Regions from separate parts of the Paraburkholderia sp. 22098 genome, predicted to be linked through region 1. Evidence: riboswitches for the same ligand, from Rfam matches in the RefSeq annotation. Region 1 holds a riboswitch; the other holds the start of a gene.
The links. A riboswitch is a leader RNA that binds a small molecule or an ion and turns the genes downstream of it on or off. The one in region 1 is predicted to bind glycine.

Region 2: linked by a shared signal. The riboswitch ahead of ACTJLB_RS30725 (D-amino acid dehydrogenase) and the one ahead of gcvT (glycine cleavage system aminomethyltransferase GcvT) in region 1 are both predicted to bind glycine.

Annotation. Positions count from the first base shown of each region.
Region 1 covers NZ_JBQEPV010000001.1:589,965-594,819, forward strand. The annotation lists gene gcvP (aminomethyl-transferring glycine dehydrogenase) at 1-983, opposite strand, end outside; gene gcvH (glycine cleavage system protein GcvH) at 1,143-1,523, opposite strand; gene gcvT (glycine cleavage system aminomethyltransferase GcvT) at 1,602-2,720, opposite strand; glycine riboswitch at 2,801-2,953, opposite strand; glycine riboswitch at 2,996-3,095, opposite strand; gene ACTJLB_RS02635 (hypothetical protein) at 3,177-3,527, opposite strand; gene ACTJLB_RS02640 (oxidoreductase) at 3,710-4,759, opposite strand.
Region 2 covers NZ_JBQEPV010000022.1:61,576-66,430, reverse strand. The annotation lists gene ACTJLB_RS30745 (acyl-CoA dehydrogenase family protein) at 1-673, shown strand, start outside; gene ACTJLB_RS30740 (SLATT domain-containing protein) at 764-1,282, shown strand; gene ACTJLB_RS30735 (YceH family protein) at 1,293-1,994, opposite strand; gene ACTJLB_RS30730 (lipocalin family protein) at 2,199-2,771, shown strand; glycine riboswitch at 2,828-2,920, shown strand; gene ACTJLB_RS30725 (D-amino acid dehydrogenase) at 3,089-4,300, shown strand; gene ACTJLB_RS30720 (BON domain-containing protein) at 4,365-4,643, shown strand; gene ACTJLB_RS30715 (acetate/propionate family kinase) at 4,665-4,855, opposite strand, start outside.

The DNA.
Region 1 (4,855 bases):
CGCAGCGCGGGATTGCCTTGCGCGTCGACGGTCACACCGACGAGACGGCCCGGCATCTGGCGCTTGAATTCGTCGCGCACGGCGAGGTAGGCCGCATGCGGGCCGCCGAAGCCGACCGGCACGCCGAAACGCTGCGTGTTGCCGACGGCCACGTCCGCGCCCCACTCGCCCGGCGGCGTCAGCACGGTCAGCGCGAGCAGGTCGGCGGCAACCACCACATGGCCGCCCGCTGCGTGGATCGCCTCGGTCAGCGCGCGATAGTCCCGCACGTCGCCGTTCACGCCCGGATATTGCAGCAGCACGCCGAATGCATTTGCGTTCGCGGCTTCCGCTGCGGGACCCACTTTCACTTCGATGCCGACCGGCGTGGCGCGCGTTTTCACCACTTCAATGGTTTGCGGCAGCACGTCGTCGGCGACGAAGAATACGTTCGACTTCGGCTTGCCCACGCGTTGCAGCAGCGTCATTGCTTCAGCTGCGGCGGTGGCTTCGTCGAGCAGCGACGCGTTCGAGATCGCGAGACCTGTCAGGTCGACGATCATTTGCTGGAAGTTCAGCAGCGCTTCGAGGCGGCCTTGCGAGATTTCCGGCTGATACGGCGTGTACGCCGTGTACCACGCGGGATTCTCGAGCACGTTACGCAGAATCACGGTCGGTGTGTGGGCGTTGTAGTAACCCTGCCCGATGTACGAGCGGAACACCTGGTTCTTATCCGCGAGTTCGCGCAGCGCGGCGAGCGCTTCAGCTTCGCTCTTAGGCTGGGCGAAGGGGCCGAGCGGCAGCGGTTCGGTGCGGCGGATCGTCTTTGGAATGACGGCGTCGATCAGCGCGGCGCGCGACGCGAAGCCCAAGGCTTCGAGCATCGCTTCCTGGTCGGCCGCATCCGGGCCGATATGCCGTTCAGCGAAGGCGTCATGCACTTCGAGCGCGGCGAGCGAGAGAGGAGTGCGGTTCATCAGACGATCCGGGTGTTCGAGCTTCATGGTGTTCCTGGCGGTGCGGCTGTCCGTGCTGGACCGTTCGAAACCTGGCGCTGTGCGCAAGGTCTCCTGAAGGAGCGTCCCAAAGGGACTTTCTTCACGGCGCGGTCCTGCGTGCTTCACGAGGGACGCGCCGCACCTGTCGGGTTATATAAAAGTGAATCAGGCGCCGATCGACTTCGAGTACGCGTCGGCGTCGATCAAACGATCCTGCGCTGCGTCCGAGGCCGGCTTGATCTTGAAGAGCCAGCTTTCATACGGGGCGCTGTTGACCGAATCGGGCGTGTCGGCAACGGCGGTGTTCGCTTCGATGATTTCGCCGGAAACCGGCGCGTAGATATCCGAAGCGGCTTTCACCGATTCGATTACGGCGACCGTGTCGCCTGCCGTGACGGTCTTGCCCAGTTCCTGCACTTCGAAGAAGACGATATCGCCAAGCGCTTCCTGCGCGTGGTCGGTGATGCCGACCGTCAGCGTGCCGTCCGCCTCGGTGCGGACCCACTCGTGCGATTCGGTGTATTTCAGATCGGCCGGGATGCTCATCGGATGCTCCTATGCGGTGTGATTCGATATGGACTAAAGACTGGGAAAAGGACGCACGCGCCGACTGCTAACAATGGTTCAACTCACTGCGAGTACTTTGCCGTTGCGCACGAACGGCAGTTTTACCACGCTTGCGGGCACGGATTTGTCACGAATCTGAACATGAACCGTGTCGCCAGGTTGCACGCCTTTCGGCACCCGCGCGAAGGCGATGGATTCCTGCATGGTCGGGGAGAAGGTGCCGCTGGTGATTTCGCCTTCGCCGTGCGGCGTGACGACCTTCTGATGCGCGCGCAGCACGCCTGCGGCCTTGCCGTTCTCCTTCAGCAGGATCAGACCGACGAACGCCGCGCGCGAGCCGTCCGCCTCCAGCCGGTTCTTGCCGACGAAGTCGCGCGCGGAGGTCAGGTCGACGGTCCATGCGAGGCCGGCGTCGAGCGGCGAGATGTTGTCGTCCATATCCTGGCCGTAGAGGTTCATGCCGGCTTCGAGACGCAGCGTGTCTCGCGCGCCGAGACCCGCGGGACGCACGCCTTGTGCTTGCAGCGCATCCCACAAAGCGACGACGTGATCTGCCGGGACGATGATCTCGAAACCGTCTTCGCCGGTGTACCCGGTGCGTGCAACGGTCAATTCGCCGAACGGCGTCGCCTCGACGCGCGCGGCATTGAAAGGCTTGAGTGTTTCGGTGGCAGAGCGGATGGCCGGTACGGTTTGCCAAACCTTCTCACGCGCGTTCGGACCTTGCACGGCGACGATCGCCAGATCGCGCCGCGGCGTGATAGTCAGACCAAAGCCGCCTTCGTTGAGCTGCTTGAACCACGCGATGTCTTTGTCGGCGGTGCCCGCGTTGACCACCACGCGGAAATGATCTTCGCTGAAGTAATAGACGATCAGGTCGTCGATTACGCCGCCGTCGGCGTTCAGCAGGCACGAGTACAGCGCGCGCCCAGGCGTTTGCAGCTTCGCGACGTTGTTGGCGAGCGCATGTTCGAAGAACGCGCGCACGCGTTCCCCGGTGAAGTCGATGACGCACATGTGCGAGACGTCGAACATGCCGGCGTCGGTACGCACGGCGCGGTGTTCGTCGATCTGCGAGCCGTAGTTGACGGGCATGTCCCAGCCGCCGAAATCGACCATGCGAGCGTTGAGCGCGCGGTGGGTGGCGTTGAGCGGAGTGTGTTTGAGTTCGGTCATGGGGCCTCGGGCGTCTCGCGAAACAAAAAAGGCCATGCAGAGCCGCGCCTCGCGGCCTGCTGGCTGCGAGCGTGGTTCTGCATGGCCCCTCTGTCCTCGATACCTGAGAGATTGCGCTGCCGCGGCGACGTTGATTCGTCACGGCGGAACGCGCGCCCCTTCGGTGGGCAGCTTGCCGGATCTGCACGACATTGCGATGCAGACGGCTACTGCCGCTCTCCAGAGTGCGAAAAACGGCGCCTTGATGTTGCGTGTGTTACGTGCCGGCCGGTCTTTCGACGCGTTCGGTCCTTTTGCCTGAGAGTTTGCGGGTGTGCCCCTTCGGCGGCGCGGCCTGCGAAAATCAGCGGCCCGCGCGCTCTCCCGACGCGTGCGGCGAATGTACGCGAGGGCCGGAGCCTTGTCAAATGAACGGCTTATTCGCCGTCATTCGTCCTCGTTCGCCCTGATTCGCTCTCATTCGCCGATCGCATGCGCCGCGCCGTCCAGTTCCTGGTTCAGCACGCGCTGTTCGTCGGGGGATAAGCCGCCGCCATGTTGTCCGGCCATTTCGTGCGCCTCGCGCCGGATCACATCCAGCCGATGATGCAACGCATCGCCTTGCGGCGGCGGGTAATAGCCTTGATTGACGCGATTGTCGATACGGCGGCTCAGATTGTCGATGCGGCCGTCGACCTGATGCAGGCGTTTATCGGCGATCTGTTGCGGGCTCGGGCGCGGCGCCGGCTCGCTCTGCGGCGCTACCACGCAGGCGGCGAGCGAACTCAGCAATGCGCATGCGGCGAGGGCGCGGATGGGACGTGACATGAACTCTCCGTGAAGTCGTTGTGGTTTTGCGGTGCTGCAGGCGTAGCAACGGATCACGGCATACGAGCGCTGACCCGGACGGCCCGCTCTTTTGTAACGTTATATTGCTTTCCGGTTTGTCAGTTTTGCCGGCGCAGCATTTTGCGCCGCGCCGGCAACAGCTGAATAGCCTGTAACGCCGTTCAACGAACCCGCTGGAACGGCAGCCGGACGCCTTCGTCGGAACTGCGCGCCGCGAGTTCGATGATGGTCATCACGTCGACGGCATCTTGCGGGCTCACCGGAAATTTCACGCCGTGCTGGACCGCCTCGGCGAGCGCGATGTAGAAGCCCGCATAATCGCCATTGCGCGTCGGCAATTCGCGCTCCACTTCGCGGTCGCCATCCAGCACGCGCAACGTGCCTGCGGCATTGCCGGCCGCGAAGCCCTCGTCGCCCGGACGCAAGCCGGCTTTCAACTGGTCTTCCTGCGTGTCGAGCCCGTACTTCACGTAACTGCCGCGCGTGCCGTGAATGGCGAACCTCGGCGCGACGATCGCCGTCAGCGCGCTAGCGTGCAACACGACTTCGAACTCCCCGTAGCCCAACTGGATATGTACGTAATCAGGAGCGCTCGCGTCGTCGCGGTGGGTGCGCACGGTCGCGGACACTGTCTGCGGCGCGCCGAACAACGCCAGCGCCTGGTCGATCAGGTGCGGTCCGAGATCGAACAACAGCCCGCCGCCGCGCGACGCTTCCTCGCGCCAACGCTGACGCACTTCGGGCCGGAACCGGTCGAAATGCGATTCATAGTGCGTGAGGCGTCCCAACTCGCCGCTCGCGAGCAGATCGCGGACGGTCATGAAATCGCCGTCCCAGCGACGGTTGTGAAACGGCACGAACAGCTTGCCCCGCGCGAGTGCAATGTTCGCGAGCGTGCGAGCGTCGGCGGCGCTGAGCGTGACCGGCTTGTCGACCACCACATGCTTGCCTGCTTCGAGCGTACGTCGCGCGAGATCGAAGTGCGTGTCGTTCGGCGTGGCGATAACCACGCAGTCGATCTCCGGGAGCGCGAGCAACGCGTCGAGATCGGCCACCACTTTCGCGTGCGGATAGTCGGCGAGCGCGGTCTCGGGTCTGCCGGTCGCGATGGCGGCGACGCTGGCGCGGCCGCAGTGCTCGATCACCGGCGCATGAAACGTCGCGCCTGCGAATCCGTAACCCATCAATCCAATTTTCAGCGATGCGGACATGCGTGTCTTCCTGCAAAAACGGCGCGCCGCTTTGCCACCGCGGCGGCGGCGCGCAACGCCGTCATTGTGGCATGGCCGGGACGCGGATTGCGCCGC
Region 2 (4,855 bases), on a different contig from region 1:
CGAGCGTATCGACGACTGGGACGGTTTTGGCCAGCGTCTGACGGGCAGCGGCACCGCGCGCTTCAATCATGTACCTGTCGCGCGAGAAAACGTGTACCGGCGCTACGACGCGTCGGCGCCGCGCCGCAACAGTGTGCTCACCTCGTACTACCAGGCCCTGCACGTCGCGAATCTGGCTGGCATCAGCCGTGCCGCGCTGCGCGATGCAGTGGCCTTTACGCAGGCTAAGACGAGAACCTTCGGTATCCCAGGCGAATCGAGTCCGCGCGACAATCCACTCGTGCATCGCGTCGTCGGCCGGCTTGCGAGTCTCGCCTATTCGACGCAAAGCGTTAGTGCGTCGCTCGCGCGCGCCATCGACGAAGTATTGGTTGCGCGACAGGAAGGACGCACCACCGAAGACACCTACATTCGCCTCGACATTCAGACCTTTCAGGCGCAGCAGATCGCGATCGAGCAGACCTTGCAGGCCGCCACGCTGCTGTTCGAAGTGGGCGGCGCATCGGCGACCAGTGAAACGCGGCGCTTCGACCGCTACTGGCGCAATGCGCGAGTGCTCGCGTCGCACAACCCGGCGATCATTCGCGAGGCCGCCATCGGCGACTTCTACCTGAATGGCAACGCGCACAACGAGCGCTTCGCCGTTGCCCGGCCGGCAGCCGTGGCCGCATGACCGGCAGCGCGCCAGGCCGCGCTTTCATGTGGCACAGTAGCGTCAGTGCATGCGCGCGGCGCGCGGCACGCAACTGCCCTGACGAGCCCCATGAAGAATCTGCCAGCCTATGAGCCGCCAGTCGATGAACAGCAACTGTTGCTGAAATGGATCCGGCGAGCGCGCGAATCGCAAATGAGCCACTACGACATGGCCGATCTGTTGTCCGCACGTGATCGTAAGCTGGGCTGGCTCGTTACCGTGCTGGCCGCGTTCGTGGGCACGGCGGTGTTTGCATCGCTGAACACGAACGCGGTCTCGCTGGAGATCAGGATTCTGGTCGGCCTCGTGAGCGTGATCGTCGCGGTGTCGTCGGCGTTGCAGACGTATATGCGTTATGCGGAGCGCGCAGAAAAACATCGCGCCGCAGGGGCGCGTTATGGCGCGGTGCGGCGGCGGCTCGAATCGGTTTTTGCGGGCGACGCCGACGCGCGCGACGGCCACTATCTGACCGCGATTCGCGACGAACTCGACCGGCTTGCACAAGACTCGCCCAATGTGCCGCCGCGCAACTTCTACCGTACTCAGCGAGCGTTATCCGCAGATCCGCGGCGCGGCACCGAAAGCTGAGCGGCCGGCGTCAGGCATCCAGATCGTTCGCGTCGATGCCTAGCTCGGCTGCCATGCGCCGTACCACTCCCTGAAGACGGTTGACCTGATCGGCAAGCCGTTTCTGCTCGGCCTTCACCGCTTCGAACGCGGACAGCGGCACGGTATCTTCCTCGCCGCCGCCCGGCTGCGCGAACTCGCTCAGGTTCACTTCGCCGCATAGCAGATGCATCCATCTGTTTTCGCGCTCGCCCGGCGTGCGAGGCAGTTTGACGACACGCGGCGGATCGTTCGCGGCGAGCTCGTCGAGAAACGCCTCGACCGACGAGATATCGGCAAAGCCATGCAAGCGCGCGCTGTTCAGGCGCAACTCCGCCGCCGTCTGCGGGCCGCGAAGCAACAATGTGGTCAGCAACGCCGCGGACTGGCTCGGCAGACCGAGCACGCGATTCATGTTGTGCTCGAAGCGCGGCACACGGCTGCTACTGCCTTCCATCACGGGGCTTAGCCGTTTCAGACCGTCGAGCGCCGTTAGTACTTCTGCCTCGGTCGCGTTCATGACAGGCGAGCGGCCGGTCTTCTGATTGCAGCCCAATGTCAGCGCATTGAGCGAGAGCGGATAACTGTCGGGCACCGTGTGCTGCTTTTCGACGAGCACGCCAAGCACGCGCCCCTCGAGCAGGGTCAATGCGCGGATGGCGGGACGGGACGGAGCGTCGGGAGTCGAGTTCATTTGATGTAGCGGCATGTGCCGGTGTGGTCGTGGATAACACGCCTTACCATCGCTCTGCGAGGCGGCACTTTTCTCCTGGTGGGCACTATGATAAACGGCCCGCGCCTTGACGACGTATGAATCGCCGCGACGGACTGCGACGCGTGAACCGGCGCTGGGCACGAGGTCTGCTTTCTCATCGTCTTTCTCGACACGGAGTGTTTAATGCCAATGCGTTCACAGTCGGTCCTGCGCGTGAGCGCCATCTCGCTCGCGGTGGGCGCCGTGTGCCTGCTCGGCGCCTGTGCGCTAAACCCAGGCGGCAAGAGCGGCAATGCGAGCGTGCCCGAGCCCGCCAAGCCGGTCGACCTCGGGCGCTATCTGGGCCGCTGGTACGAACTGGCGCGCTACGAAAACCGCTTCGAAAAAGGCTGCGAGGCGGTGACCGCCGACTACGCCGCGCGTGAAGACGGCCTGATCGACGTGACCAACAGTTGCCGCAAGGGTGGCGTTGAAGGCCCGCTCGACGCCTCGAAGGGGCGCGCCAAGGTGATAGCCGGATCGAACAACGCGAAGTTGAAGGTGTCGTTCTTCGGCCCATTCTTCGTCGGCAATTACTGGGTGCTGGACCACGCCGACGACTACAGCTGGTCGATCGTCGGCGAACCGAGCGGACGCTATCTGTGGATTCTGACGCGTGAAGCGAAACCGGTCGCCAGTGTGAAAGACATGTTGATCGAGCGAGTGCGTGCGCTTGGCTACGACACGTCGATGTTGCGCATCACGCAGCATACGTAACGCGCCAGAAAACACTTGCCGGAAGAAATTTTGCCCGGTATCGTCGTGGCGTTCTGCAAAGCAGCGCGGGAGAGATCGTCCGAAGCCAGGGCGACGCCGACGGAGCAACCGCCCCGGAAACTCTCAGGCAAAAGGACCGCGCAGCAGGAACATCTGGAGAGCGGCGCCGCGCGCGCCCACCGAAGGGGATTCCCGCGCACATACAGCGCTTTCGCGCAGCGCGGGAAGAAACTCTCAGGTACATGGACAGATGGGGCATCGGCACCGGTTTCGTACGAAATCGGACCCGGTGATGCTCAACTACTCTGGACCATGTCATGTCACGAATCGCCATTATCGGCGCCGGCATTACCGGCGTCACGACCGCACACGCCCTCGCCCAATGCGGCCACCACGTCACCGTGTTCGAACGTCACCGCTATGCAGCGATGGAAACCTCGTTCGCCAACGGAGGCCAGCTGTCCGCCAGCAATGCAGAAGTGTGGAACAGCATGGCCACTGTTCTGAAAGGCCTGCGCTGGATGTTCACGCGCGACGCCCCGCTGCTGCTCAATCCCGTGCCCACGTGGCACAAGTATTCGTGGATGGGCGAATTCCTGCGGCAGATTCCCCACTACCGCGCTAATACCGTCGAAACGGTGCGGCTTGCCATCGCCGCGCGCGAGCATCTGTTTTCGATCGCCGAACAGGAAGGCATCGACTTCGATCTCGAACGGCGCGGCATTCTGCACGTCTACAAGACGCGCAAGGAGTTCGACGCGGCGGCCAAGGTGAATGACCTGCTGCGCGAAGGCGGACTCGAGCGCAGCGCGGTGACGGCGAGCGAAGTGCAGCGCATCGAGCCCACGCTGCACGGCGATTTTTACGGCGGCTTTTTCACGCCGTCCGATTCGACTGGCGACATCCACAAATTCACGCGCGGTCTCGCCGATGCATGCGTTCGCCACGGCGTGCAGTTTCATTACGATGCGGAAATCATGTCGATCGAGCAACCCGCCGAAGGTCGCTTCTCGCTCACTGCCCACCTCGAAGGCGAGACGCAGCGCTTCGGGTTCGAGCGGATCGTCGTGTGCGCCGGCGTAAAAAGCCGTGATTTTGCGGCGATGCTCGGCGATCACGTGAACGTGTATCCGGTCAAAGGCTATTCGATCACCGTGTGTCTCGACGATGCAACGAGCAGGCAGCGTGCACCGTGGGTTAGCCTGCTCGACGACAGCGCGAAGATCGTGACGAGCCGGCTCGGCGCCGACCGTTTTCGCGTCGCGGGCACGGCGGAGATCAACGGCTTCAATCGCGATATCCGCTCCGCCCGGATTGCTCCGCTAGTAGACTGGACGCGGCGGCATTTCCCCGAGGTATCGACCGCGCGCGTCATTCCGTGGGCTGGCTTGCGGCCGATGCTGCCGAGCATGCTGCCCAAGGTCGGGCGCGGAAAACGGCGCGGCGTGTTCTACAACACGGGGCACGGCCATCTGGGCTGGACGCTGTCGGCCGCAACGGCACAGGCGGTGGCGCGCGCGATTGAGTAGCGTGCCGCCACGAAGACGCGGCATCTGCTAGTGTTGTGCAATCCGCGTCTTGACCTTGAAAACCATGGCTCATTCGGGCTTTCCCAATCCGGACAGCGCCGTCCCCGACGGCGCGGACGGCGCGCGTCTGAGCGACGAGCAGATTGGCGCAGAGGCGACGCGGCGGCTCGCGTGGGACGCCGCGGTTCCTGAACGTACGATCACGGTGGAAGTCAGCAACGGGCGCATCGTGCTCAACGGCGAACTCGAACACGACGCCCAGCGAATCGCGGCGCTCGAAGACGTGACGCGCCTGTTCGGCGTCGCGGGTGTATGCGATCGACTGGTCGTGAAGCACCCGTGAGCAGACCAAGATCCAACCGGCTCAACCTCGATCGGCACGCAGCAACGCGCGGCAATGCCTCGCGATCTGCTTCTCTTCTTCGGTATGAAGCACCCTCACCTTGCCCGAGACGTCGCCTTCATGAAGGCCGAGAAACGACAGCCCTTCGCAGATCCGTTTGCGCATCTGCACGCTGTGTTCGCCGATGCCGCCGGTGAACACCAGCAGATCGA